Regions from separate parts of the Bifidobacterium sp. CP2 genome, predicted to be linked through region 3. Evidence: riboswitches for the same ligand, from Rfam matches in the RefSeq annotation. Region 3 holds a riboswitch; each other region holds the start of a gene.
The links. Region 3 has a riboswitch for thiamine pyrophosphate ahead of thiS (sulfur carrier protein ThiS). Riboswitches for the same ligand answer to the same signal wherever they lie in the genome.

Region 1 (8,088 bases), on a different contig from region 3:
CGGTATCTGGCGCAAACTGCTGCGACATCCGCAGATGCGCAGCTCCTGGCATACCATCACCGACCATTCTGCCCCTCTGCCTCCAGTCCGCAAAGGAACGTTCTACGTCCCCGAGAACGGCAGTCTTACCGTGGAAGACGTGCGTCGCGAGCTCGCTGGCTACGCGACCATTATCCACGGATCAATCAACGCTTCCAGCGACGACAACGGCGAGATCCTCATCCCCGGAGTGGACAAGGGCACGGCGCTCATGAAGGTCTCTCAACGGCTTGGAGTTCCACTGTCCGACACGATCGCCATCGGCGACAGTGACAATGACCTTGAGATGATACAGACTGCCGGCATCGGCGTGGCGATGGGCAACGGCACCGAGGCCGTCAAATCAGTCGCCGACATGATTGCGCCAAACGTCGACAACAACGGTCTCGCGGCGGTACTGCACCGGCTGCTCCGTTAACATGCCACCCCGCTTCAGGAGAGAATGCTCCAGGTGGGGCTGTTCGATATACTCTCCTTCATCGGCGTGGGAACGCGGCCCCGAGCCATGCGCTCCGTCTTCGCTTCCTGCGCCGTGTCCCGTGCCGCTCCCGGGCCGCCACCCAACAGCCGCATGATTCCAACGCAATCGCAACATCGCCTATCGTCGAAAATACAAAACCCGGCCCACGATATTTCGTGAAGCCGGGTGATGAAGTGCCCCCGGCGGGACTCGAACCCGCACGCCTTGGCGATCGATTTTAAGTCGACTGCGTCTACCGATTCCGCCACGGGGGCCTGCCGGTCGCCCGGCCGTCCCATTGTACTATGCGCGGGACTCCGCGCCGGCCCGCGCAGCGAGCAGGCGCCGGCCGTAGTCGAGGACGATGCCGTCGAGCAGTCCGTGCTCGCTGGCCACGTACGAGTCGATGACGCCGCCGTGGGTGCGTTTCGCCGCTTCGCTCACCTTGGCGAGCACACGGTTCCAGACGAGCGCGCCGCCGCCGACCACGTCGATGCGGCCCGGATGGATGGTCTTGTAGGCGCGGCGCTCCTCGCGCGTCATGGCGAGGAACCGGTCGTCGACGGCGACGGCCTCGGCGATGGACAGCCGGTGGCCGTCGACGACGGTGTGGTCGTATTCGGTCAGGCCGAGGGCGAGGGCGGTCATGGTGGTGACGGTGCCGGACACGCCGATGATGGTGCGCGTCCTGCCGGCGGGCACGGTGCGGAACGCCTCGTCGATGTGCGCGTCGATGTCCGCGACGGCCTCGGCGATCTCCTCCTCGGTGGGCGGGTCGTGCCTGAGGTGGCGTTCGGTCATGCGCACGGAGCCGATGTTCATGGAGTATGCGGCCGTCACCTTGGTGGCGGGCGTGTCCACGCCGTCGCCGCCGAGCACGAGTTCGGTGGAGCCGCCGCCGAGGTCCACCACGAGGTAGGGGGCGGGCAGGCTGCCGCGGTCCACCACGCTGGTGGCGCCGAGGAAGCTCAGGTCGGCCTCCTCGGTGCCGGGGATGACTTCGGGCCGGACGCCGAGGATGCGTTCGATGCCGTCCTCGAACTCCTCGCGGTTCTCCGCGTCGCGCGTGGCGGACGTGGCGACGAACCGGATGCCGTCGACGGGATGCTCGGCGAGGATGCCGGCGAATTCGCGCGCGGCCTCGTAGGCGCGGTCGAGCGCCTCCGACGCGAACCGGTGGGTCTTGTCGACGTCCTGGCCGAGCCGGATGACACGCAGCTGGCGCGGCACGATCTCGGTCATGCCGTGTTCGTCGACGCGTGCGATCTTGAGTCGGATCGAGTTGGTGCCGCAGTCCACGCCCGCGACGGTCACCGTGTTGCCCATGATGTTGGCTCCTTGTCTGGTTTCCCTGCCTGTCGGACGGTCTCCGTCCGCGGCCCCTGCACCGTTCCGGCGCGTCCTACGCCACGGTGCACCGGCATACGGCCGGATCGAATTCGTCCTTGACGCGTTCGAGGACCATGTCGCCGATGGGGTTGGCGCCCGGTCCCATCACCAGCGACTGGGCGATGAGCGCGTGCAGGCATTTGACGCGTACGGGCATGCCTCCGGCGGAGGTGCCTTCGATGTGCTCCTCGGAGTCCTTGACGCGGACCGCGATCTCATGGCGGAACGCGAGGTAGAGCTCGTGGGCGCGCCTGTACGCGGTCTTGACGTCCTCGTCGTGTTCGACGAGTTCGGTGTAGTCGCGCATGGCGCCTTCGGCCTCCACGTGGGACGCGGCCTTGACCGCCTCCGGGCTGGTGAGGTAGCAGGTGGTGGGGAACGGGACGCCGCCGGGCAGGACGGGGCGCGTGACGACGGCGAGGGGCCTGCCGCACACGCAGCGTGCGCCCACGGCGAGGATGCCGCGCGGGTATCGTCCCAGCTGCCGTTCGACGATGGCGATGTCCTCCTCGCTCGCCGGTTGCGCGAGGATGCGTTCCGCCAGTGCTGCGGGGTCGATGGTGGTCACTGCTGTCCTTCCTTGTCGGTGCCGTCGGACTCCGAGGCGCTGCCTGCGGTGCCGTCCTGCTGCGTGGTGCCCTTCTTCGTCGTGGTGCCGCCGGAGCCCGTCTTGACGGGCTGGTCGGCCTTCTTGAAGGCGTACGAAAGCTCACTGTACCAAGGCAGCTGGTTGGACGTGTCGTCGTTCTGCGAGTCCTGCGCGTCCTGCGTCTCGGCGCCGTCGGCGTCGCCGGTGACGGCCTGCGGGTTGAGCACGTGGACGGATTGCTCGCCGGGGAACACGAATCCGAGACGTTCGCGCGCCTGCGCGGCCACGTAGTTCTTGTCGTCCCAGCGGGAGATGTCGTTCTCGAGGTCCTGCTTCTTGGCGACGAGCGCCGCCTCCTCGCGTTTGAGGCTGTTGAGGTGGGCGAGGTCGGTGGCGTAGGTGTTGAACGTGGAGACGAGTTGGATAAGCCCGACGGCCACGATGAACAGGGAGATGAAGAACGCGATGGGTCCGGAGGTGCCGGAGCGTCTGCGCCTCTTCGTGCTCGACGATCGGTCTTCCGTCCGCGTACCCCGGTTCCGTGTGCTCATGGGACAACAAAATACCCGCCGCGTTCGACGGAACGCGGCGGGTATCGGAATCGTCAGGCCGGCCGGCCGGCGCAGGGTCCGGACGGTCTACGGCCTAGCGGACTCACTTGCCGATGTACTTCTTGCAGGCCTTGAAGGCGCTGTAGCCGGCGTACTTCGCGGTGGAGCCGAGCTCCTCCTCGATCTCGAGCAGGCGGTTGTACTTGGCGACGCGCTCGCCACGGGCCGGGGCACCGGTCTTGATCTGGCGGGTGTTCTTGGCGACGGCCAGGTCGGAGATGGTGGTGTCCGGGGTTTCGCCGGAGCGGTGGGAGACCATGGAGGTGTAGCCGTTGGCGGTGGCCAGCTCAATGGCGTCGAGGGTCTCGGTGACGGTGCCGATCTGGTTGAGCTTGACCAGCAGGGAGTTGGCGGCGCCGAGCTCGATGGCCTTGGCCAGGCGGGCCGGGTTGGTCACGAGCAGATCGTCGCCGACGAACTGCAGGCGGTCGCCCAGCAGCTTGGTGATGGCGGTCCAGTCTTCCCAGCCCTCCTCGTTGAACGGATCCTCGATGGAGACGATCGGGTACTCCTCGATGAGCTGCTCGTAGAAGTCGAGCATGTACTGGGAGTCACGCTCGTCGCCCTCGAAGTGGTACTTGCCGGTCTCCTTGTTGTAGAACTCGGAGGAGGCGACGTCGAGAGAGATGCCGATCTGCTTGCCCGGCTCGTAGCCGGCGGCGGAGATGGCGTCCATGATGTAGTTCAGGGAGTCCTTGTTGGACTTCATCTTCGGAGCGAAGCCGCCCTCGTCGCCGAGGCCGGTGTTCAGGCCTTCCTTCTTCAGGACGTTCTTGAGGGTGTGGTAGACCTCGACGCCGGCCTGCAGGGCCTCGGAGTAGGTGTCGAAGCCGTACGGGGAGATCATGTACTCCTGGATGTCGGTGGCGAAGTCCGCGTGGGCGCCGCCGTTCATGATGTTCATGTTCGGAACCGGCAGGATGTGGCCGTTGGTGCCGCCGATGTAGCGGTACAGCGGCTCGTCGGCGGACTCGGCGGCGGCGTACAGGGCGGCCAGGGAGACGCCCAGGATGGCGTTGGCGCCGAGGCGGCCCTTGTTCGGGGTGCCGTCGAGCTCGATCATCAGGTCGTCGAGGGCGCGCTGGTCGGAAGCGTCCATGCCGATGACCTTCGGGGCGATCTCCTCGTTGACGGCCTTGACCGCGTTGAGGACGCCCTTGCCGCCGTAGACGGACTTGTCGCCGTCACGACGCTCCCAGGCCTCGGCCTCGCCGGTGGAGGCGCCGGACGGGACCAGGCCCAGACCACGGGCGCCGTCTTCGGTGTCCAGAACGACCTGGACGGTCGGGTTGCCGCGGGAATCGAGAATCTGACGCGCGTACACGCTTTCAATTACTGCCACAACTACTCCTTCAAACGTTGGGTTGTGATGACGTTGTCAAGGATAGTGTGATTGATGGACTACACGCAAGACCGTCCGCACGCGTGTTGTGAGCGCTCACAATCGTTGTATGTGAACGGAAGGCGACCTGTGGGACACCCAGCGTACACCCGCCGTCCACCCTTCGGTCCGCGGCTGCCGCGGACGGACCGCGTCCCGCGGGACGAGGGCGTTCCGGCGCGCGTCCGGGCGGACGGCGCGACGTTGTCCAACATGTGAGTTCCAATGGTGGACGACACGGGGTGCCCGGGCCGAACGCCTCAAACATGCTGGACCGCCGCGCGGAAGTGACGCGAAAGCGGGTCGGCTGGGCTGAGATCATACTCGTCGAACCTGATGTAGTTAGCACTAACGAAGGAAATGTCAGATGCACGATTCGTCCGTGCGTCCGTCAGACCATCGGTCGCCGACCATCCATCAGCACACCATCCGGGGCGAAGCCATGCCCGCTTCCATCCCGGGGACGGCGTCCGCCGAGGCGGGGTTCGCGAGCCAGCGGACCCGGCGCCCGGGCGGAGCGGCGCGCGTGCTGAGGGGTTGCGGCGTCTGGGCCTCGACGGCCGCCCTCTGCATATGGTGGTATTGCGCCACCCTCTCCCCCGCGGACACGCGGCCGTTGCCGTCGCCGGCGGAGGTCGCCGCCGCGTGGAACGACCTCGCGGCCGAGGGGCTGCTGTGGCCGTCGATCGGCATGAGCCTGGTGCGCGTGCTCCTCGGACTGGCGCTGGGCATCGCGCTGGCCGTGCCGGCCGCGGTGCTCACCGGCGCGACGAGGCTCGGCTTCGCCGTCATCGACAAGCCGGTGCACATGCTGCGCGCCATCCCGTTCCCCGCGCTCTCGCCGCTGCTGATCATCTGGCTCGGCATCGACGAGACGATGAAGGTGGCGCTCATCGCCGTTGGCGTGTTCGGCCTCATCTACGTGAACCTGCGCGACGGCATCCGCGGCCTCGACCCGAAGCTGCTCGAACTGGCCCGCGCCTATCATCTGCCGCGCGCGCTCGTCTTCCGCCGCATCCTGTTCCACGGCGCCCTGCCGAGCTTCATGACGGGCCTCAGATTCGCGATCACCGTGGCGTGGATCGCGCTCGTCACCTGCGAGACGGTGAACTCCACCGTCGGCATCGGCTACATCCTCTCACGCGCCCAGCAGTTCTCCCGCACCGACCAGATGGTGCTGTGCATCGTGCTGTACGCGCTGCTCGGCCTCGGCTCCGAGGCGCTCGTCGGCGCGCTGGAGAAGGCGCTGACGCCATGGAGGCGCCGCACGGCCTGACGCACGTCCGGCACGTCAGACGGAACCGCCTCCGCACAATCGCAAGCAAGAAGAAGGAAAAGAAGGACCATCATGACCATCATCGACAACCACCCCACCGCACGCCGCGCAGGCGTGCGCGCCGCCGTCCGCCACGCCCTGACCGCCGTGTGCGCCGCCGCGGCCGTCGTCTCGCTCGCCGCCTGCGGCGCCTCGTCGCAGGGCTCCGGCAAGGCCGACACGGACACGATCCGCATCGCGTACCTGTCGACCGCGAACTACCTGACGACCATCAAGGACGAAGGCTTCGTCAAGTCCACGATGGAGCCGTACAAGGCCGAGTTCTCCGGCCCGTTCAACCCGCCGGACGACGCGTACAAGGTGATCCTCGCCGGCAAGGCCGACACGTCGAGCACCGGCACCGGCTACTTCATCAACCTCGTCGACCAGAAGGCACCGTGGGTGGCGTACGCGATCGAGTACTACGACGGCGACTCGCAGGGCCTCGTCGCCGCCCCCGGCTCCGGCGTGGCCAGCCTCAAGGACCTGTACGGCAAGCGCGTCGGCATCGACAAGAAGGGCGCCACCGGCGACTACATCCTCAAGGCCGCGTTCGAGCACGCCGGGCTCGATTATTCGAAGGTCGAGGAGGTCGAGCTGAGCCAGACCGACTTCGCCGCCGCGTTCTCCTCCGGCAAGATCGACGCGCTGGCCACGTACGACCAGAACCTCGCCTCCGCAATCGCCACCCCGGGCGCGAAACTCATCACCACCGGCAAGGACTACGACTCGAAGAACGTGACCCTGCACATGGTCTCCCGCAAGTTCGCCACCGCGCACCCGGAGATCGTCAAGAAGCTCTACCAGGCGCTCGTCAAGGAGTCCGACAAGGCGCAGAAGGACCCGGAGTTCATCTACGACGCGTACAAGAAGTTCGGCGCGTCCGATTCGATCGTCAAGCAGGTGCGCAAATTCGACGTGCCGGAAATCCTGCCCGTCGACGCCAAGGGACGGAAGATGCTCGACGACATCGCGCAGCAGTACGTCGATTTCGGCTTCATCAAGACGAAGCCGAACCTCGACGACTACGTGCTCGACTGCACGAAGTGAGCGCGCCGATGACGGACGACACGAAGCCGGCTCCCACGACAGCTCCCACGACGACGCCCACCGGTACGACGCCCACGGACCGTACGCCGCTCATCGACGCGTCGCACGCCGCGCTCGCCTTCGACGGCCGGCCGGTCCTCAGGGACGTCTCGTTCACGCTGCACGCCGGCGAGTTCGTCTCGCTGATCGGCCGGTCCGGCTGCGGCAAGTCGACGCTGCTGCGCATCGTCGCCGGCCTGCTGGAGCCGACCGGCGGCGGCGTGCGCGCCACCGGCTCGCAGGCGATCGGCTTCCAGGACTCGCGGCTCGTGCCGTGGATCAGGCTCTGGGACAACGTGACGCTCGGCCTGCCCGGATCGAAGGCCGAACGGCGCGAAATCGCACGAAAGGCGCTCGAGCAGGTGCAGCTCGCCGACCACATGGACTCGTGGCCGTCCTCCCTGTCCGGCGGCCAGGCGCAGCGCGCCTCGCTCGCGCGCGCCCTGGTGCGCGCCCCGGAGCTGCTGCTGCTCGACGAGCCGTTCGGCGCCCTCGACTCGCTCACCCGCTACGACATGCAAGACCTGCTCGCCTCGCTCGAGGCGGAACACGACTGGGGCGTGCTCATGGTCACTCACGACATCGCCGAGGCGGTGCGCCTGTCCGACCGCGTGCTCGTGATGTCCGGAGGCGTCATCGCGCAGGACATCACGATCGACCGCTCGGAGACGGACGCCGAGGGCCGTCCTGCCGGGCATGTCGCCCTCGAGGACCGTCTGCGCGCCGCACTGCGGTAGCCGATGGACCGGTAAACCGGTAGACCTGCACGCCGCCAACGCCTCGCCGTATCCGCCCGGAACGCGACGAGACGTTGGCGGCGACCTGTATGATGGCGGAGCAGACAACGTCGTTACCGTCATAAGGAAGTGCGCATGACAACCCCCACCATCATCCACGCGGCCGCCGCCGACCCGGCCTGGCTCACCGACCCCACGGTCTTCGCGGTCAACCGCAACCAGGCGCATTCGGACCACCGCTGCTTCGACCATGATCCCTTGCCGGGCGAATCGTCCGACCTCGTGCAGAGCCTCGACGGCACGTGGCGGGTCGCCGTCGTCGAACAACCTCAGACCGGCTTCCCCGCCCTGCTGGAGCAGGCCGTGGCCGCCTCCGTGGAGGACGCGCCGGCGGACGGCGACGCGGACGACGCGTTCGCCGCGATCCCCGTCCCCTCCACGCTGGAGACGCAAGGCCTGCTCAAGCCGCAGTACGTCA
Region 2 (8,088 bases), on a different contig from region 3:
CTGCGCGACGGCATCCTGATTGCCGGACGCCTGGGAGACCTGCGCGGTGAGCTGGTCGATCTGCGCGTTCAGCTGGTCCACCTGGGCCTTGAGCTGCTCGTTCTGGGAGGACAGCGCGCGGTTGGATTCCTCGGCCTCCTGAAGCTTGGAAGCCACGGCCTGCGCGTTCTCGTCGCCGTTGGCGGCTGCCTGCTGGGCGGCACCCTTGAGCTTTTCGTTCTCACCCTGCAGCTGCTGCACCTGAGCCGTCAGATCGGAGATCTTCTGGTTGAGAGCGGTCACCTCCGGCCCCAATGCCTGGGTGGACTGTCCGCCGGCGACGGCCTGCTTGCCGAGCGCTTCGACGGTCTCCGTCACCTGATCGAGGAAATCGTCGACCTCGTCAACGTCGTATCCTTCCTTGAAACGCACCGTCTGGAAAGTACGTTCCCTGATGTCCTTAGGCGTCAACAGAGCCATAAATCTACACCTCGCTTTGGGGCTATGCCTCGCTTACGTATGTATCAAGACATGACCTTACCACGTACCCCGTCATTCGTGCAGGTTTCGCGGCGTTTACATGAGTGTCAGATGAAAACGCGGAGGAGAACGAGCAGGAAATACAGCACCAGGAAGCTCATGTCCAACGCGACAGCCCCCATCCGCAGCGGGGGGATGAAGCGTCTGAGCCACCTGAGCGGAGGATTCGTGATGTCATACACCACGCCGATGAGACGTGCGACGATGCCCCGCGGATACCAGCGTGGTGCGAGTATCGCGACCCAATCGAGAATCATGCGGATGAACAGCACCGTGATGTAGGCGTCGATCACCCCATCGACGACGTGTTGGAGAATAAGGAACAGCATGATGCCAACTTACCAACGGCCCCGCATGAGGACGTCCATGTTCGCCGACGACGTACCGTCATTCCCACAAGGACATGCCGGACACATGTCCGGCATGTGGACAGTCGTTGGTGACGACGCCACGCCACGCATCCGCTCGGCCGATGCGCTCAGTCCGCGAACAGATCTCGCGCGCTGTTCGCGGAAGCGGACTCCTCCACCTTGATGTTCACCTGCGCGGGGCTGAGCAGGAACACACGCGGGGTGACGCGTTCCATGGATCCGTGCACGCCGAACACCACTCCCGCGGAGAAGTCGATGATGCGGTAGGCCACCGCCTCGGACACGCCGGTGAGATTGAGCACCACGGGGACGCCGTCGCGGATGGCCCGTCCGACCATCTGCGCATCGTCATAGGACTTCGGGTGGATGGTGGTGATGCGGCTCAGCCTTCCCTGGAAGGGGTTGCCTCCTCGCGACGAGGCGGTGGAGGACGAGGCCGGTGAGGAGGAGACGGACGGCTTGGTGGGCATTGGAGTCACCGTGCGGTCGGAGTCGAAGGACGTGGGCGTCTCGGCCGGCGTCTCGGGCTCCTCCTCGACGTCGAAGTCATCGTCCTCCTCGGCGACGTCGGACATGCCCAGATAGGACATCGCGTTCTTCATGAATCCAGCCATGTCTCAATCCTTTCTCGTGTGGTGTCCGCCGTCAGCGCAGAAAGTCGGGGATGTCGAGATCGCCGGCGTCATCCGCGCCCGGAGCAGGCTGATACGGCTCGTACGGCTGCGCGGGGGCACCGGTGGACGGGGCGAACGTGAACGGCGAAGGCTGCTGGGCCGGCTGGGCTGCGGGAGCCGTCTGCTCGGGTGCGGCGGGTGCGGCCGGCGACGGCGTCGCCGGTGCGGCCGGTGCCGCGGGCGTGGCGGGAGCCGGCGCGCTCTGCGCGGTCGTGCGCGGCTGCGTAGAGGACTGATGCTGCGGAATCGCCGAGGCGGCGGCGTTCATCGCAGCCTGCTTGGCGGTGTCGAAGCCCGCGGCGATGACGGTGACGCGCACTTCGTCGCCGTACGCGTCGTCCAGAGCGAGACCCCAGATGATCTGGGCTTCGGGGTGGATGGCCTTGCGCACGAGCTCGACGGCGGCGGACGCCTCCTGCAGGCCGATGTCGGTGGGACCGGCCACGTTGATGAGCGCGCCGTGGGCGCCTTCGATGCTCTCCTCGAGAAGCGGCGAGCTGATGGCTAGCTCGGCCGCCTGGGTGGCGCGGTCCTCGCCGCGCGCCGAACCGATGCCGAACAACGCGGTTCCGGCATTGCGCAGGATAGCGGTGACATCGGAGAAGTCCACGTGGATGTACGAGTTGGAGGTGATGAGGTCGGTGATGCCCTGCACGCCGGACAGCAGCGCCGAATCGGCCGTCTTGAACGCGTCCATGATGGTGATGGAGCGGTCGGACAGTTCCAGGAGCCTATCGTTCGGAATGACGATGAGGGCGTCGACCTCCTGACGGAGATTGTCGATGCCAAGCTCCGCGGAGGCGGAACGCTGGGGCCCTTCGAAGCTGAACGGACGGGTGACCACGGCGATGGTGAGCGCGCCCTGCTGATGCGCTGCCCTCGCCACGATGGGGCTGGCGCCCGTTCCCGTGCCGCCGCCCTCGCCGCAGGTGACGAACACCATATCGGCGCCCTTGACGGCCTCCTCGATGTCGGACTGGTGGTCCTGCGCGGCCTTCGCGCCCTTCTCGGGGTCGGCTCCTGCGCCGAGACCGCGGCTGGACTGGTCGGACAGGGAGATCTTCACGTCGGCGTCGGACCGCAGCAGGTCCTTCGCATCGGTGTTCACTGCTACGAATTCAACGTTCGCCAGACCCTCGGCGATCATGCGGTTGACGGCGTTGCCGCCGGCGCCACCTACGCCGACGACCTTGATGTTGGTCTTGTCGTTGAACTCAGTCTGGGCGGTCTCGCTCACGTTGTGCTCCTGTCACTACACGGTTACACCCTAGAGTAGCGCAGGGCCTTACCGTTTGGTGTGATATTTTCGCGCGTGTAGCGCATTTTTGGGACGCGCGCGCCGGCCGCATCCGGACCGGCGCGCAGGAATCAGTACGAGGCGTCCATGGGGTCGTCCCCGAACAAGGTCTCCCGTTCCTCATGACTGGTGACGCGGGAGTCCAGCCAGCCATACGGCAGATGCACCTTCTTGGCGAACCTCACGCGCCCACGGGGCTTGTCGATCACCCGTTCCGGGAAACGTATGTCCGGATCGAGCCTGCCGATCTCGCGGTCCACGTCCTCGAGGCTCTCGCACTCCATGAACGCCTTGCGCGTGGAGCCGCCGACGGGGAACCCCTTCAGATACCAGGCGATGTGCTTCCTCAGGTCATGGACGGCCATGCGCTCGTCGCCGTCGTAGAACTCGACGAGCAGGCGCGCATGGCGCGAGATTACGCGGCAGACCTCGCCCAACGTGGGGTTGAACCGCTCGCCGGAACCCTCGAACGCGTGCTTGATGTCGGCGAACAGCCACGGACGCCCCTGGCAGCCGCGGCCGATGGCCACGCCGTCGCATCCGGTCTCGCGGATCATGGCGAGCGCATCGTCCGCGCCCCAGATGTCGCCGTTGCCGAACACCGGGATGTCCACATGGCTCTTGAGCTCGGCGATACGGCTCCAATCGGAATGGCCACCATAGTATTCGGCGGTGGTGCGGGCGTGCAGCGTCACGGCCGCGCACCCCTCCTCCTGGGCGATGTGTCCGGCCTCGAGGAATGTCTCATGCTCGTGGTCGATGCCGACACGGATCTTCGCGGTGACGGGGATGCCGGCCTCGCCGCACACCTTGACGACGCGTCGGATCACATCCGTGTAGATGTCGGTCTTCCAGGGCAGCGCGGAACCGCCGCCGCGGCGCGTGACCTTCGGCACGGGGCACCCGAAGTTCAGGTCCACGTGGTCGGCCATGTCCTCGTCGACGACGATGCGGGCGGCCTGCTCGACAATCGAAGGGTTCACACCGTACAGCTGCAGCGAACGCACCCGTTCGGAAGGCGCGAAGCGGCATAGGCGCAGCGCCTTGGGGTTGCGGGCCACGAGCGCGCGAGCGGTGATCATCTCGGCGACGTAGAGCCCGTCCGGGCCATATTCCTCGCAGAGCACGCGGAACGGCCAGTTGGTGACGCCCGCCATCGGCGAGAGCACCACCGGGGTCGGCACCTCGATCGGGCCGAGTCCGACGGGTTTGACGGCCGCGGCCACGGTGGGGGCGTCGACGGCACGACGCGGCGAGCGCGGGTCCTGCCCCGTGAGGCAGTCACCGCGCTCGTCGATGGTGATTTCGTTGTCGGAAGTCACTGGGATACGGGTCCTTTATGGGTCCTTCGATGGGGGTCGGGGATCAGTACAGACCGCCGGCCTCGTTGATCCTCACGGATTCCGGCCACGCCTCGCCGCCCATGGCGACGGGCTTCATGGGCACGCGCGTGCGGTGCTCGCCGATGCGGGAGTCCACGTATTCGGCGACCTTGTTCAGGGAGACGCGCTCCTGGTTCATCGTGTCGCGGTCGCGGATGGTGACGGCGTGGTCGTCGAGGGTGTCGAAGTCGACGGTGATGCACAGCGGGGTGCCGATCTCGTCCTCACGGCGGTAGCGGCGGCCGATGGCGCCGGATTCGTCGTAGTCGATCATCCACTCGTGCTGACGCAGGTCGGCGGCGAGGTCCTGGGCCACGGACTGCAGCTCCGGCTTCTTGGAGAGCGGCAGCACGGCGGCCTTGACCGGGGCGAGACGCGGGTCGAGGCGCAGCACGGTGCGCTTGTCGACGCCGCCCTTGGTGTTCGGGGCCTCGTCAACGTCGTAGGCGTCGACGAGGAAGCACATGAGGGAGCGGGTCAGGCCGGCGGCCGGTTCGATGACGTACGGCACGTAGCGTTCGCCGGTGGCCTGGTTGAAGTAGCTCAGATCCTCGCCGGAGTGCTTGGCATGCGCGGACAGGTCGAAGTCGGTGCGGTTGGCGACGCCCTCGAGCTCGCCCCAGTCGGAGCCCTGGAAGCCGAACTTGTATTCGATGTCGACGGTGCGCTTCGAGTAGTGGGCGAGCTTCTCCTTCGGATGCTCGTAGTGGCGCAGGTTCTCCGGCTTGACGCCGAGGTCCAGATACCACTGGGTGCGGGCGTCGATCCAGTACTGGTGCCATTCCTCGTCGGTGCCGGGCTCGACGAAGAACTCCATCTCCATCTGCTCGAACTCGCGGGTGCGGAAGATGAAGTTGCCGGGGGTGATCTCGTTGCGGAAGGACTTGCCCATGTTGGCGATGCCGAACGGCGGCTTGGAGCGCGAGGAGGCCATCACGTTCTTGAAGTCCACGAAGATGCCCTGCGCGGTCTCCGGACGCAGGTAGTGCAGGCTGTTCTCGTCCTCGACCGGGCCGAGGTGCGTGCGCAGCATCATGTTGAAGTCGCGCGGCTCGGTCCACTTGCCGCGGGTGCCGCAGTCGGGGCACACGATGTCGGCCATGCCGTTCTCCGGCAGCTTGTCGCCGTGCTTCTCGGCGTAGCTCTCCTGGAGCTTGTCGGCGCGGTTGCGCTTGTGGCAGTTGAGGCATTCGACCAGCGGGTCGTTGAACACGGCGACGTGGCCGGAGGCGACCCACACGGGGGTCGGCAGGATGATGGACGTGTCGACGCCGACGACGTCGGGACGGGTGACGACCATCGAACGCCACCATTCGCGCTTGATATTGTCCTTCAGCGCGACGCCGAGCGGGCCGTAATCCCAGGCGGAACGGGTTCCGCCGTAGATCTCGCCGGCGGGGAACACGAAACCGCGACGCTTCGCGAGGGATACGACTTCATCAAGTTTGGACTGAGCCACAATGCACCTTCTGGTTTGAACGGTTTGGGGTCTTACAACCGCTTCAGCCTACCTGCATACGCCGACCGGCCGCCGACCGGCCCCGCTACCACGCCTCGCCGGGACCCGCCAGAGGCGACGCCCACGGATGTGCGATTCCGTCACATCTTGTCCATATCGCCCCCTAGCGTCTGAAACGATAACGAAATGCAGGGGAACCCGCGGCACTCCGGCGGGTTGAGATGGGCGCACGGCCCGACCCTTTGAACCTGTTGGTTAAGACCAGCGTAGGGAGCAGTGACAGATGAGCGATTTCTCGCATACCCATCGCAACGGCTGCGATGCCGATTCCCACGTCCCGTCCGACGACCGCCTCGCCGAGCTTCGCGAACACATGAGGCACGCCGTCGAACAGGTGCGGGCCACGACGCCGATGGCCCAGTCGTTCACCAACTTCGTGACCATCAACCTCGTCGCCAACGCCCAGCTCGCCGCCGGCGGCGCTGCGGCCATGAGCTTCCTGCCGGACGACGTCATCGACACGGCGGCCATCTCCGGTGCCGACTACATCAACGTGGGCACGTTGCTGCCGTTCTACAAGGACGCGCTGCCGAAGATCGCCCGCGCGTTCCACAAGGCCGGGCACCGGTGGGTGCTCGATCCGGTGGCCGCCGGCATCGGCGAGACGCGCACCGAGATTCTCAGGTCCTTCCGCGCCGCTCCCCCGACCATCGTGCGCGGCAACGCCTCCGAAATCATCGCCCTGACGGATATGTGGGGACTCGCCGAAGAGGCCGAACCCGGCAATACGCCGGTCAGCCGCCCTGCGGGAGTGGAATCGGTCGACGAAGTCGACGCCGCGATCGAACCGGCGAGGCGACTTGCCCGTCATCTGGCCTCCCTCGCGCCTGACGGCAAGGCAGCGGTGGCCGTCTCGGGTGCCGTCGACCTCGTGACCGATGGAGCGACCGTCTACCGGCTGCCCGGCGGCAGCCCGATGATGACGAAGATCACCGGCGCCGGCTGCTCGCTCGGCGGCGTGACCGCCGTCTATCTCGCCGTGACCGACCCCCTCGTCGCCGCGCTCGCCGCGACCGCCCTCTACAACCGTGCCGGCGAGACCGCCGAGGCGGCATCGCATGGTCCGGGCTCGTTCCAGGTCGCATTCCTCGACGCCCTGTGGAATACGACCCCCGATCAGGTGGCCGCAAGCGAGATTCACCTCGCCTGAGTTCCACCGGCGGACCCACGGCGACCATCAGGACCCGCCATCCGCTACCAGACTTGATCCAACAACCAACCAAAAGGAACAAGAAATGAGCAACGAATATCCCTACGCCTCGATGCGCGATTCGTTCGACCTGTCCGCGTACTTCGTGGCGGGCCCCGAGGACTGCAAGGGCCGTCCGCTGACCGACGTGGTCGACCAGGCCCTGCGCGGCGGCGCCACGTTCATCCAGCTGCGCGCCAAGGGCGCCGACGCCTCCGAGCTGACGGACATGGCCCGCGACATCGCGCAGATCATCGAGGACAACGGGAAGTCCGACTCCGTGGCATTCGTCATCGACGACCGCGCCGACGTGGTGTGGCAGGCCCGCCGCAAGGGCATCAAGGTCGACGGCGTGCACATCGGACAGACCGATATGGAACCGCGCGAGGCCCGCGCCCTGCTCGGCGACGAGGCGATCGTGGGCCTGTCCGCCGAGACCGAGTCGCTGGTCCGTCTCATCAACGAACTGCCAGACGGCTGCATCGACTACATCGGCGCCGGCCCGCTGCACGTCTCCTCCACCAAGCCCGAGGCCTCCGTGGGCGGCAACGACGGATCCGGCAAGACCCTGGACGCACGTCAGATCGACACCATCTGCTCCGCCTCCGACTTCCCGGTCGTGGTCGGCGGCGGCGTGACCGCGGCCGACATGGCCATGCTCGCCGGCACCAAGGCCGCCGGCTGGTTCGCCGTCTCCGCGATCGCGGGCGCCGGGAACCCGGAGGAAGCCACCCGTGCGATGGTCGAGGGCTGGAAGGCCGTGCGCGGCGACAAGCGTCACGGCTACGCGCCTCGCATCGTCACCCACACGCCGGCCGCCGACACGCAGGCCACGCAGGAGGGCGCCGCCAAGCCGGGCGCCGAGGCCACCGAGAAGAAGTTCACGAACGCCAAGGAAGCGAAGGAGGCGCAGAAGCTCGCCAAGCAGCAGCGCGTCGACATCGCCGCCCGCGGCTCCAAGCAGCGCGACAAGGCCCACATCCGCAAGACGAAGTCCGTACCGTTCTCCTACGAATACGGCTCCTACGCCCTCGAGGTGCCGTACACCGAGATCAAGCTCTCCGACACGCCCGGCGTCGGCCCGAACCCGCCGTTCATCGACTACAACACCGAAGGTCCGAAGTGCGATCCGAAGGA
Region 3 (8,088 bases):
CGGGTCAAGCCAGACGGCGTTACCCTCCGACTTGCCGAACTTCTTGCCGGACGCGTCGGTGATGATCGGGCTGGTGAACACGTTGACGTCCACGCCGCGCACCTTGTGGATAAGGTCCAGACCGGAGGTGAGGTTGCCCCACTGGTCGGAGCCGCCGAGCTCCAGCGTGCAGTGGTATTCGTCGTACAGGTGGAGGAAGTCGTTGCCCTGCAGCACCTGGTAGCTGAACTCGGTGAAGGAGATGCCCTCCTCCGAGTTGAGGCGGCGGGCCACGGTGTCCTTGGCGAGCATCGTGCCCAGACGGAAGTTCTTGCCGACGTCGCGCAGGAAGTCGATGACGCTCATCTGCGCGGTCCAGTCGTAGTTGGACACGAAACGCACCGGGTTCGCGCCCTCGGTGACGAGGATGCCGCCGATCTGCTTCTTCAGGCGCTCGGCCCAGCCGGCCACCACGTCCTTCGGGTTGAGGGTGCGCTCGCCGGACTGGCGCGGATCGCCGATGAGGCCGGTGGCGCCGCCGACGAGGGCGATCGGGTGGTGGCCCGCCGCCTGCAGGTGACGCATGTTGATGAGCTGGACGAGGTTGCCGATGTGCAGGGAGGCGGCGGTCGGATCGAAGCCGCAATAATAGCTGATCGGCTCTCCGTTCAACGCCTTCGCGAGTCGATCCCTGTCCGTGGACTGGGAAATCAATCCGCGCCATTCCAGTTCATCGAGCAGGGTGTCGAACCCAGCCTCTTTGAAGTCGATGACGTGAGCCATAACTTGGTCGCTCTCCCTATCGAATTGTGTACTGACGGTGCTCTACTCGGATTTCAAGCGTCTCCCAGTCTCGCAGGACGCGGCGACAGTGAGGCAGGGCGCCATACGGACCATCGCATCGGCCGCCCGCACCGGAGCGCACGGGGCCGGAACGACGGCCGCACGGGGCCGGAACGCGCGGGAACGCATCGGCATGCATCGGACGGCGGCGACGGTCAGCGGCCGTCGCCGCGCCTGCCTTCGAACGCCTCGCGCAGCTGTTCGAGGGCCTCGTTGTTGCGGCTGTCGCGGCTGGTGCGCAGCTTCGGGAACGAGGCGATCATGCGGCGCTGTTGACGGTTGAACACGGAGCCGGCGGTCTGACGGATGCGCGCCATGAATTCGGCGGACATCTCACGGCCGGACTGGAGCGATTCGCCGAACCGTTCGCCGGTGCGACCGGCCACGCCGGCGATGCCGGAGACGGCGTCCCCCACCATGCCGGGCACCTCGCCCGCGTAGGCGGACACGTGGTCCACCGTGCCGGAGACGCCGGACGCCACGCCGGATGCCACACCGGACATGCCGGACGCCACGCCGGAGACGGCGTCGCCGACCTTCTCGCGCATCGCGTCGCCGTATTTCGCGACGGTCTCGCGGAACCGGTCGAGTCTGCCCTCGAGGTCCACGATGCCCGTCACGGTGACGATCGTATCGGCGACGACCGCGACGAACAGCACGAGGGACAACCAATGCACCACGGTCAGGGGGATCATGGCGGTGACGGCCGCCACCTGCGGCTGGACCACATCCACGATGACCACGCCGCCGACGCCGAACACCAGCGCGCCAAGCAGGCAGATGCGGCCGTTGAGGTTGAAGCGGAAGTTCGAATAATCCCACCATCGCGCATGGAACAGCCGTTCCATGGCCCATGAGGTGAAGTATTCGAGTGCGCACGCACCCACGGCGGAAACGACGAACACGGCGAGGGGCCTGCCGTGCAATCCGCCGAGCAGGACGACGGCCAGCACGGCGCCCGAGCCGTAGATCGGGCACAACGGACCGTTGAGGAAGCCACGGTTCACCGGGCGACGCTCCTGCACGGAGACGAGAATCGACTCGTACGTCCAGCCGCAGAAGCTGTAGAACAGGAACCAGAGGAACAGGTAGTCGAGGGCGAGCGGGAACGGCGCGGGACTCATCGCGCGGCCCCCTCCGGCCGTTTCCCCTTGTTGAACCGGTCCAGGGAGAACGTCTCGCGCGTGGCGGACAGCTTGTCCGCGAGCGTGACGAGCCACCCCTCCGCATAGCTGGGCGCGGTGGGCGTCATCGGGAACATGTGGCAGGAGATCGCATCGCGTTCGATGGCGTTGAGGCGGAAGTCCCGCGCCGCGTTGACCAGCGCCGCGTTGCCGTGCGTGAACCCGTGCAGGCGGTGCGCGCCGCCGTCCCAGTCGTGCCAGTCGTAGAGGAAATAGTCGTGCAGCAGGGCGGCGCGGATCAGCGACCTGAGGTCGACGCGCCGCCACAGGTGCATGCGGTCGGCGAGCCACACGGCCAGACACGCCACGCGGATGGAGTGCGCGAACGTGGTCACGTTGCCGTGCTGGTAGTTCATGCGCTCGCTGCGCATGTTCGGATGTGCGAGCACGTCGCGGCCATGCCTGGCGACCAGCTCACGGATCTGCGTACGGGTAAGCAGACGTGACACGGTGTTGTCGTCCTTATCGATTCGTTGCGCGACACCGGATCCGGAATCCCACCGGACGGTCGCGGATATGTCGGGTTTCCGTGACCGATGGTAGGGCACGCGCGTTTCCGAAGGCCACGCCCGCAAGGATGATTCACAAGACGGTTGCGGAAGGACGGTTGCGGAAGGACCGCCGTTCATGGCCGCTGCGGCTCCGGCTCCTGTTCCCCGTCTCGCCGTTCCCGCAGGAATTCGCGGTATGCGCGGAACCCGCCTTCGAGGCTCGCCACGTCGTAGCCGCGCTCGGCGAGGATTTCGGCGACCTCCTCGCTCCACCATCCTTCGGTGCAGTAGACGACGACGGTGCGTTCCTTCGGCACGGTCCTCAGGACCCGGGCCAGCGGGTCGAGCGGCGCGTTGATCGCGCCTTCGATCGGATATGCGGCCACGTCGGCGGGCTCGCGCAGGTCGAGCAGCGTGACGTCGTTTCGGTCGAGCGCGTCGAATTCGGCCGGGGTGATGCGGCGGAACGACGGTTCCGCACCGGTTCCGGAAACGTCGGCCCCGGCAAGTCCTGTGATGTCCAGTGCGATCGGCATGACTGGTTCCCCTTTCGATTGGTCGGGGCTCCGCGGCCGGAGCCCCGCGATGATGCCGGACCTACGCGTCAGAGCGCGCAGGCCGGTTGGATGTAGCGGTCCGGGTCGAGCGCGGTGATGGTCGGGGCGTCGCCGCACACCGGGCAGTCGGGCACACGCTTCGGCAGCGGCACGCGGCGGATGTTCATCGTCAGCGCGTCGACGGTGAGCATGCGCGCGACGAGCGGCTCGCCCACCCCGATGATGAGCTTCAGCGCCTCCGTCGCCTCGAGGCTGCCGATCACGCCGACGACCTCGCCGAGTACGCCGGCCTCGCGGCAGGTGGGTACTTCGCCGGCGGCGGGCATGTCGCGGAAGATGCAGCGGTAACACGGGCCAGCGCCGGGCACGACGGTCATCACCTGCCCGGCGAAGCCGACGACACCCGCGTGGATGAACGGCTTGCCGGCGAGCACGCATGCGTCGTTGATGAGGAATTTGGCGGAGAAGTTGTCGGTCGCGTCGATGACGAGGTCGTAGCGCGCGATGAGGTCCGCGATATCGTCGGCGTCGACCGGCCGGTCGAACGTCTCGACGGTGACGTCCGGGTTGAGCGCGCGGATCGCGGCGGCGGCCGATTCGGCCTTCGGCTCGCCGATTCGTGCGGTGGTGTGGATGATCTGGCGTTGCAGGTTGCTCAGGTCGACCACGTCGCCGTCCGCCAGTCCGATGCGTCCCACGCCCGCGGCGGCCAGATACAGCGCGGCCGGCGACCCCAGTCCGCCCGCGCCGATGATGAGCACCGAGGAGGCGAGCAGACGCCTCTGCCCCGTGACGCCGACGCCGCGCAGGATCAGATGGCGCGAATAGCGTTCGAGCCGTTCGTCGGTGAGCGTCGTGGCCCCCGTGTCCGCGGCCATCAGTGCAGGTACCCCGTGGTCGGGCTGGACGGGACGGCGTGGCCTTCGGTCACCTTGCCGAGTCCGGCGAGGTAGGCGGCGCGGCCGGCGTCGATGGCGTGCTTGAACGCCTCGGCCATGAGCGGGATGTTACCGGCGGAGGCGACGGCCGTGTACGCCATGACCGCGTCGGCGCCCATCTCCATCGCGTCGGCGGCCTGGCTGGGCCGGCCGATGCCCGCGTCGATGATGACCGGCACGTTCGCGTTGGCGATGATGATCGCGATGAAGTCACGCATCCGCAGGCCCATGTTGGAGCCGATGAGCGAGCCGAGCGGCATGACGGCGGCGGCGCCGGCCTCCTCGAGCTGGCGTGCGGCGATCGGGTCCGGGAACATGTACGGCATGACGACGAACCCCTCCTTGGCCAGCATTTCGGTGGCGCGGATGGTTTCGGCGTTGTCCGGCAGAAGATACTTGGTCTCGTGCTCGATCTCCACCTTGACGAAATCGGTGTGGCACACCTCGCGCGCGAGACGGGCGATGCGCACCGCCTCCTCCGCGTTGCGCGCGCCGGACGTGTTCGGCAGCAGCGTGATGCCTTCGGGGATGTAGTCGAGCACGCTGTTCTCGGTGGTGGTGGCGCGGCGCAGCGCCATTGTGACGATCTCGGTGCCCGCATGTTCGACGGTCGCCTTGATGAGGTTCAGATCGTAGCGGCCGGAGCCGAGGATGAAGCGCGAATGGAATTCGTGGCCGCCGAGGTTCAGCGGCTTGTCCTCGACGGGTAGGATCGGCGCGGCGGTGCCGACCGGGTTGATGACCGCCGGCTGGGGCGGCAGCGGCGTGGCGTCGACGGACGCCTCGGTGACGGGGTTGATGTTGCTCATGATGGGGTTCCTTCCGGATTGGATGCGGGGCGATGTGGGCTCGGATACGGATGCGGGCGATGCCGCAGGTGCGGATGCGGCCTCAGCCGCCCTGCACGAACTGGACGATCTCCATGACGCTCCTGTCGTCGAGCATCGTCTCGGCGCGGCGTTCGCGCGGGATGATCTCGCCGTCGAGCTCGATGGCGACGCGTTCGGCCCTGAAGCCGTGCGCCTCGAGATAGTCGGCGACGCTGACCGGCTTCTCCAACGTGACCTGTTCGCCGTTGACCTGCATGGTGGGTGTTCCTTCCTTTCCCCGTCGTGACGGATGACGATCCCGTCGGCGCCGCCGACGAAAAAGGGCACACGAACGGAAGCCGTACCTTGAGTGGTGCGCCCATTCATGTGCCCTGACATGCGACCATGCGGGAAGGATCCGGGCGGCCGGACGAGTAACGGCCGCCGTTCGCCAACCCACATGGCTTGATTATGTTGCGAAACGGTCCCCGGTATGACTCCCGGTCGACTTGGATAAGGAAATCCCAAACGACAACGATTCCTTACGGCGGCATGACCCGCGTCAAGTTCCCCGGTCGAAGCTTCGTGCTTCCTCTCAGCCTTGCGGCTCCCGTTCGTTATGCGGCCAGAGTACGCCTCCGCCGTGACATGGGCGGATGGACGGGACATGCGGAAACCGGACGGACGGGCGAAAGACGGACGAATCGGCGGATACGACGAGAGTCTCCCCCGATGAATCGGAGAAGACCCTTGGAACGTCACGGAACCGGACGGAACCCCGCCGACCAGTCCATCGGCCGGCGGCCGGCGTCGAATCAGAAGGTGCCGGGAGCCTTGTAGGCGGAACCGTCGGAATTGGAGTCGGCGAACACCTTGAGCTCCTCGACCTCGCGCTTGGCGTCAGCGATCTGCTCGCGCACACGGCCGTAGGCGGTGCCGCCCTTGCCGTTGCGGGAGTCGACGGAACCGTGGGAGGACAGCACCTCGCGCACGCCCGGCGCCTTCTCGGCGGGGAGGAACGCAGCGAACGTGGACTGGAAGTCCTCGTCGGTCAGGTCCCACAGCTCCTGGCCGCGGCCTTCGGCGAGCTTCACGCACGCGCCGGACAGTTCGTGGGCGTGGCGGAACGGCACGCCGTTCTTGACGAGCCATTCGGCGATGTCGGTGGCGAGGGCGAAGCCGGTCGGAGCCTCCGTCTCAAGACGGTCCGCATCGAAGCGCATGGTCTGCACCATGCCAATGAACGCGGGCAGCAGCACCTCGAGCGTGTCGACCTGGTCGAACACGGCCTCCTTGTCCTCCTGCAGGTCGCGCGCGTACGCGGTGGGCAGGCCCTTCAGCGTGGCGAGCAGACCGGTGAGGTCGCCGATGAGACGGCCGGACTTGCCGCGCGCCAGCTCGGCGATATCCGGGTTCTTCTTCTGCGGCATGATGGAGGAGCCGGTGGAGTAGGCGTCGTCGAGCTTGACGAACGCGAACTCCTGCGTGTTCCAGATGATGATCTCCTCGGACAGACGGGAGATGTCCACGCCGGTCATGGCGGCGACGAACGCGAATTCGGCGACGAGATCGCGGGAGGCGGTGCCGTCGATGGAGTTGTCGGTCACACGGGAGAAGCCGAGCTCGCGGGCCACGGCCTCCGGGTCGAGGCCGAGCGTGTTGCCGGCGAGCGCGCCGGAACCGTACGGGGAGGCGTTGATGCGCTTGTCCCAGTCGAGCAGGCGCTGCACGTCGCGCAGCAGCGGCCACGCGTGGGCCATGAGCTGGTGGGCGAGCAGGACCGGCTGTGCATGCTGCATGTGGGTGCGGCCCGGCATGACGGTGCGGCCGACCTTCTCGCTCTGGGCGATGAGCGCGTTCACAAGTTCGAGCAGGAGCTTCGCGATGACGCGGGAGTGGCGGCGCAGCCACATGCGGATCAGGCAGGCGATCTGGTCGTTGCGGGAGCGGCCGGCGCGCAGCTTGCCGCCGAGCTCGTCGCCGGCGATGTCGATGAGACCACGTTCCAGCGCGGTGGCCTCGTCCTCGTCGTCCTCGATGGGCGCGAACGTGCCGTCGTCCACGCGACGCTGGAGCTCGTCGAGCGCCGCCTCCATGTTGTTGAGTTCCTCGGTGCTCAGCAGGCCGGCGCGGCCGAGGGCGCGCGCGTGGGCGCGGGAGCCGGCGATGTCGTCGTCGGCGAGACGCCAGTCGAACTGGGTGGACTTGGACAGGCGGGCGAGCGCGGCGGACGGGCCGGAGGTGAAGCGGCCGCCCCACAGGGCGAGGTGTTCGGTGTTTTCAGCCATGCGTGTCTCCTTGGAAAACGGTTGTCGAACAGCCGCCGGACGCTTGTCGCCGCTGCTCGTTCTAGGATTCAGACCGTATGCCAGCCTATCAGCGTTGCGATACATCGGGCGGGGTGGGATGGTGGGGTGGCCGGGACGACGACTGAATGCTGGACGCGTGGGCAGGCGGCATGGGCCAGACGTCCCAACTCAGATATGGCTCAGCGCGCGACCGCGCTTCAGCGGCCCTTCGGCAGCCTGCCGAACGTAAAGGCGCGCACGAGGGCGGAGACTCCCATGACGATGAGCGCGCATCCGGCGAAGACGACGAGCCACACGGTGGAGCTGATGGGCGAAAGCAGCACCACGAATCCAGCGATGATGGAGACGACGGCGTAGAGCACGGCCCATCCGGAGCTCGGGAGCCGCCAGGATTCGACGAGCGCCATGAAACCTTCGAGCATCCAGCCGATGCCCACGGTCATGGTGACGAGCACCGCCAAGGTCTGTCCGGACAGGGCGGCGTTCTTGAGCACGGCCACGCCGCCGACGGCGAGCAGTACGCCGACGAGGATGTCGAGCACACGCCACCCGCTCGGCAGACCGAGCTCGACGATGGCGACGACCACGCGCACGAGGCCGGAGACTACGAGGTATATGCCGAGCAGGACGGCTGCGACCTTCAACGTGGCTCCGGGCCAGAACAGCAGGGCGGCGCCAAGCAGGACGGCGGCCACGCCGATTATGCCGTAGAAGCCGCGCACCCAGTTCTTGGTGTGCTGCGGCAGCATGGTCTCGATGAGTTTGAACGGGTCGACCGGGCGGTTGTTCCACGGATCGCCCGAACCACCGTTCCCTCCTGGCTGTCCGTACTGCCCCGCATACGGATTGTTCGATTGGTTCACGTACGGGTTGGCATACGGGTCGCCGTTCTGTCCGGCACGCGGTTCGCGGGGATCCTGATTGATATTCGTCATGATGGCCTCCTTACGTCCTGTATCTGTGTTCTGCCACCATGCT

Region 1: it holds a riboswitch for thiamine pyrophosphate, as region 3 does, so the genes downstream of both, JS531_RS00830 (ABC transporter permease) here and thiS (sulfur carrier protein ThiS) in region 3, are expected to answer to the same signal.
Region 2: it holds a riboswitch for thiamine pyrophosphate, as region 3 does, so the genes downstream of both, JS531_RS03175 (hydroxyethylthiazole kinase) here and thiS (sulfur carrier protein ThiS) in region 3, are expected to answer to the same signal.

What each region holds. Positions count from the first base shown of each region.
Region 1 covers NZ_JAFEJX010000001.1:207,789-215,876, forward strand. The annotation lists gene JS531_RS00800 (HAD family hydrolase) at 1-457, shown strand, start outside; tRNA gene JS531_RS00805 (tRNA-Leu) at 695-774, opposite strand; gene JS531_RS00810 (Ppx/GppA phosphatase family protein) at 803-1,825, opposite strand; gene JS531_RS00815 (DUF501 domain-containing protein) at 1,902-2,456, opposite strand; gene JS531_RS00820 (septum formation initiator family protein) at 2,453-3,028, opposite strand; gene eno (phosphopyruvate hydratase) at 3,132-4,430, opposite strand; TPP riboswitch at 4,698-4,847, shown strand; gene JS531_RS00830 (ABC transporter permease) at 4,837-5,745, shown strand; gene JS531_RS00835 (NrtA/SsuA/CpmA family ABC transporter substrate-binding protein) at 5,818-6,834, shown strand; gene JS531_RS00840 (ABC transporter ATP-binding protein) at 6,843-7,610, shown strand; gene JS531_RS00845 (glycoside hydrolase family 2 TIM barrel-domain containing protein) at 7,746-8,088, shown strand, end outside.
Region 2 covers NZ_JAFEJX010000003.1:109,872-117,959, forward strand. The annotation lists gene JS531_RS03145 (DivIVA domain-containing protein) at 1-459, opposite strand, end outside; gene JS531_RS03150 (YggT family protein) at 567-848, opposite strand; gene JS531_RS03155 (cell division protein SepF) at 998-1,504, opposite strand; gene ftsZ (cell division protein FtsZ) at 1,536-2,801, opposite strand; gene dusB (tRNA dihydrouridine synthase DusB) at 2,933-4,183, opposite strand; gene JS531_RS03170 (glycine--tRNA ligase) at 4,227-5,702, opposite strand; TPP riboswitch at 5,883-5,992, shown strand; gene JS531_RS03175 (hydroxyethylthiazole kinase) at 6,076-6,912, shown strand; gene thiC (phosphomethylpyrimidine synthase ThiC) at 6,998-8,088, shown strand, end outside.
Region 3 covers NZ_JAFEJX010000015.1:38,469-46,556, forward strand. The annotation lists gene tyrS (tyrosine--tRNA ligase) at 1-762, opposite strand, end outside; gene JS531_RS11165 (putative ABC transporter permease) at 978-1,946, opposite strand; gene JS531_RS09975 (HD domain-containing protein) at 1,943-2,455, opposite strand; gene JS531_RS09980 (rhodanese-like domain-containing protein) at 2,632-3,033, opposite strand; gene thiF (thiazole biosynthesis adenylyltransferase ThiF) at 3,102-3,932, opposite strand; gene JS531_RS09990 (thiazole synthase) at 3,932-4,801, opposite strand; gene thiS (sulfur carrier protein ThiS) at 4,884-5,078, opposite strand; TPP riboswitch at 5,323-5,425, opposite strand; gene argH (argininosuccinate lyase) at 5,617-7,089, opposite strand; gene JS531_RS10005 (DUF308 domain-containing protein) at 7,308-8,045, opposite strand.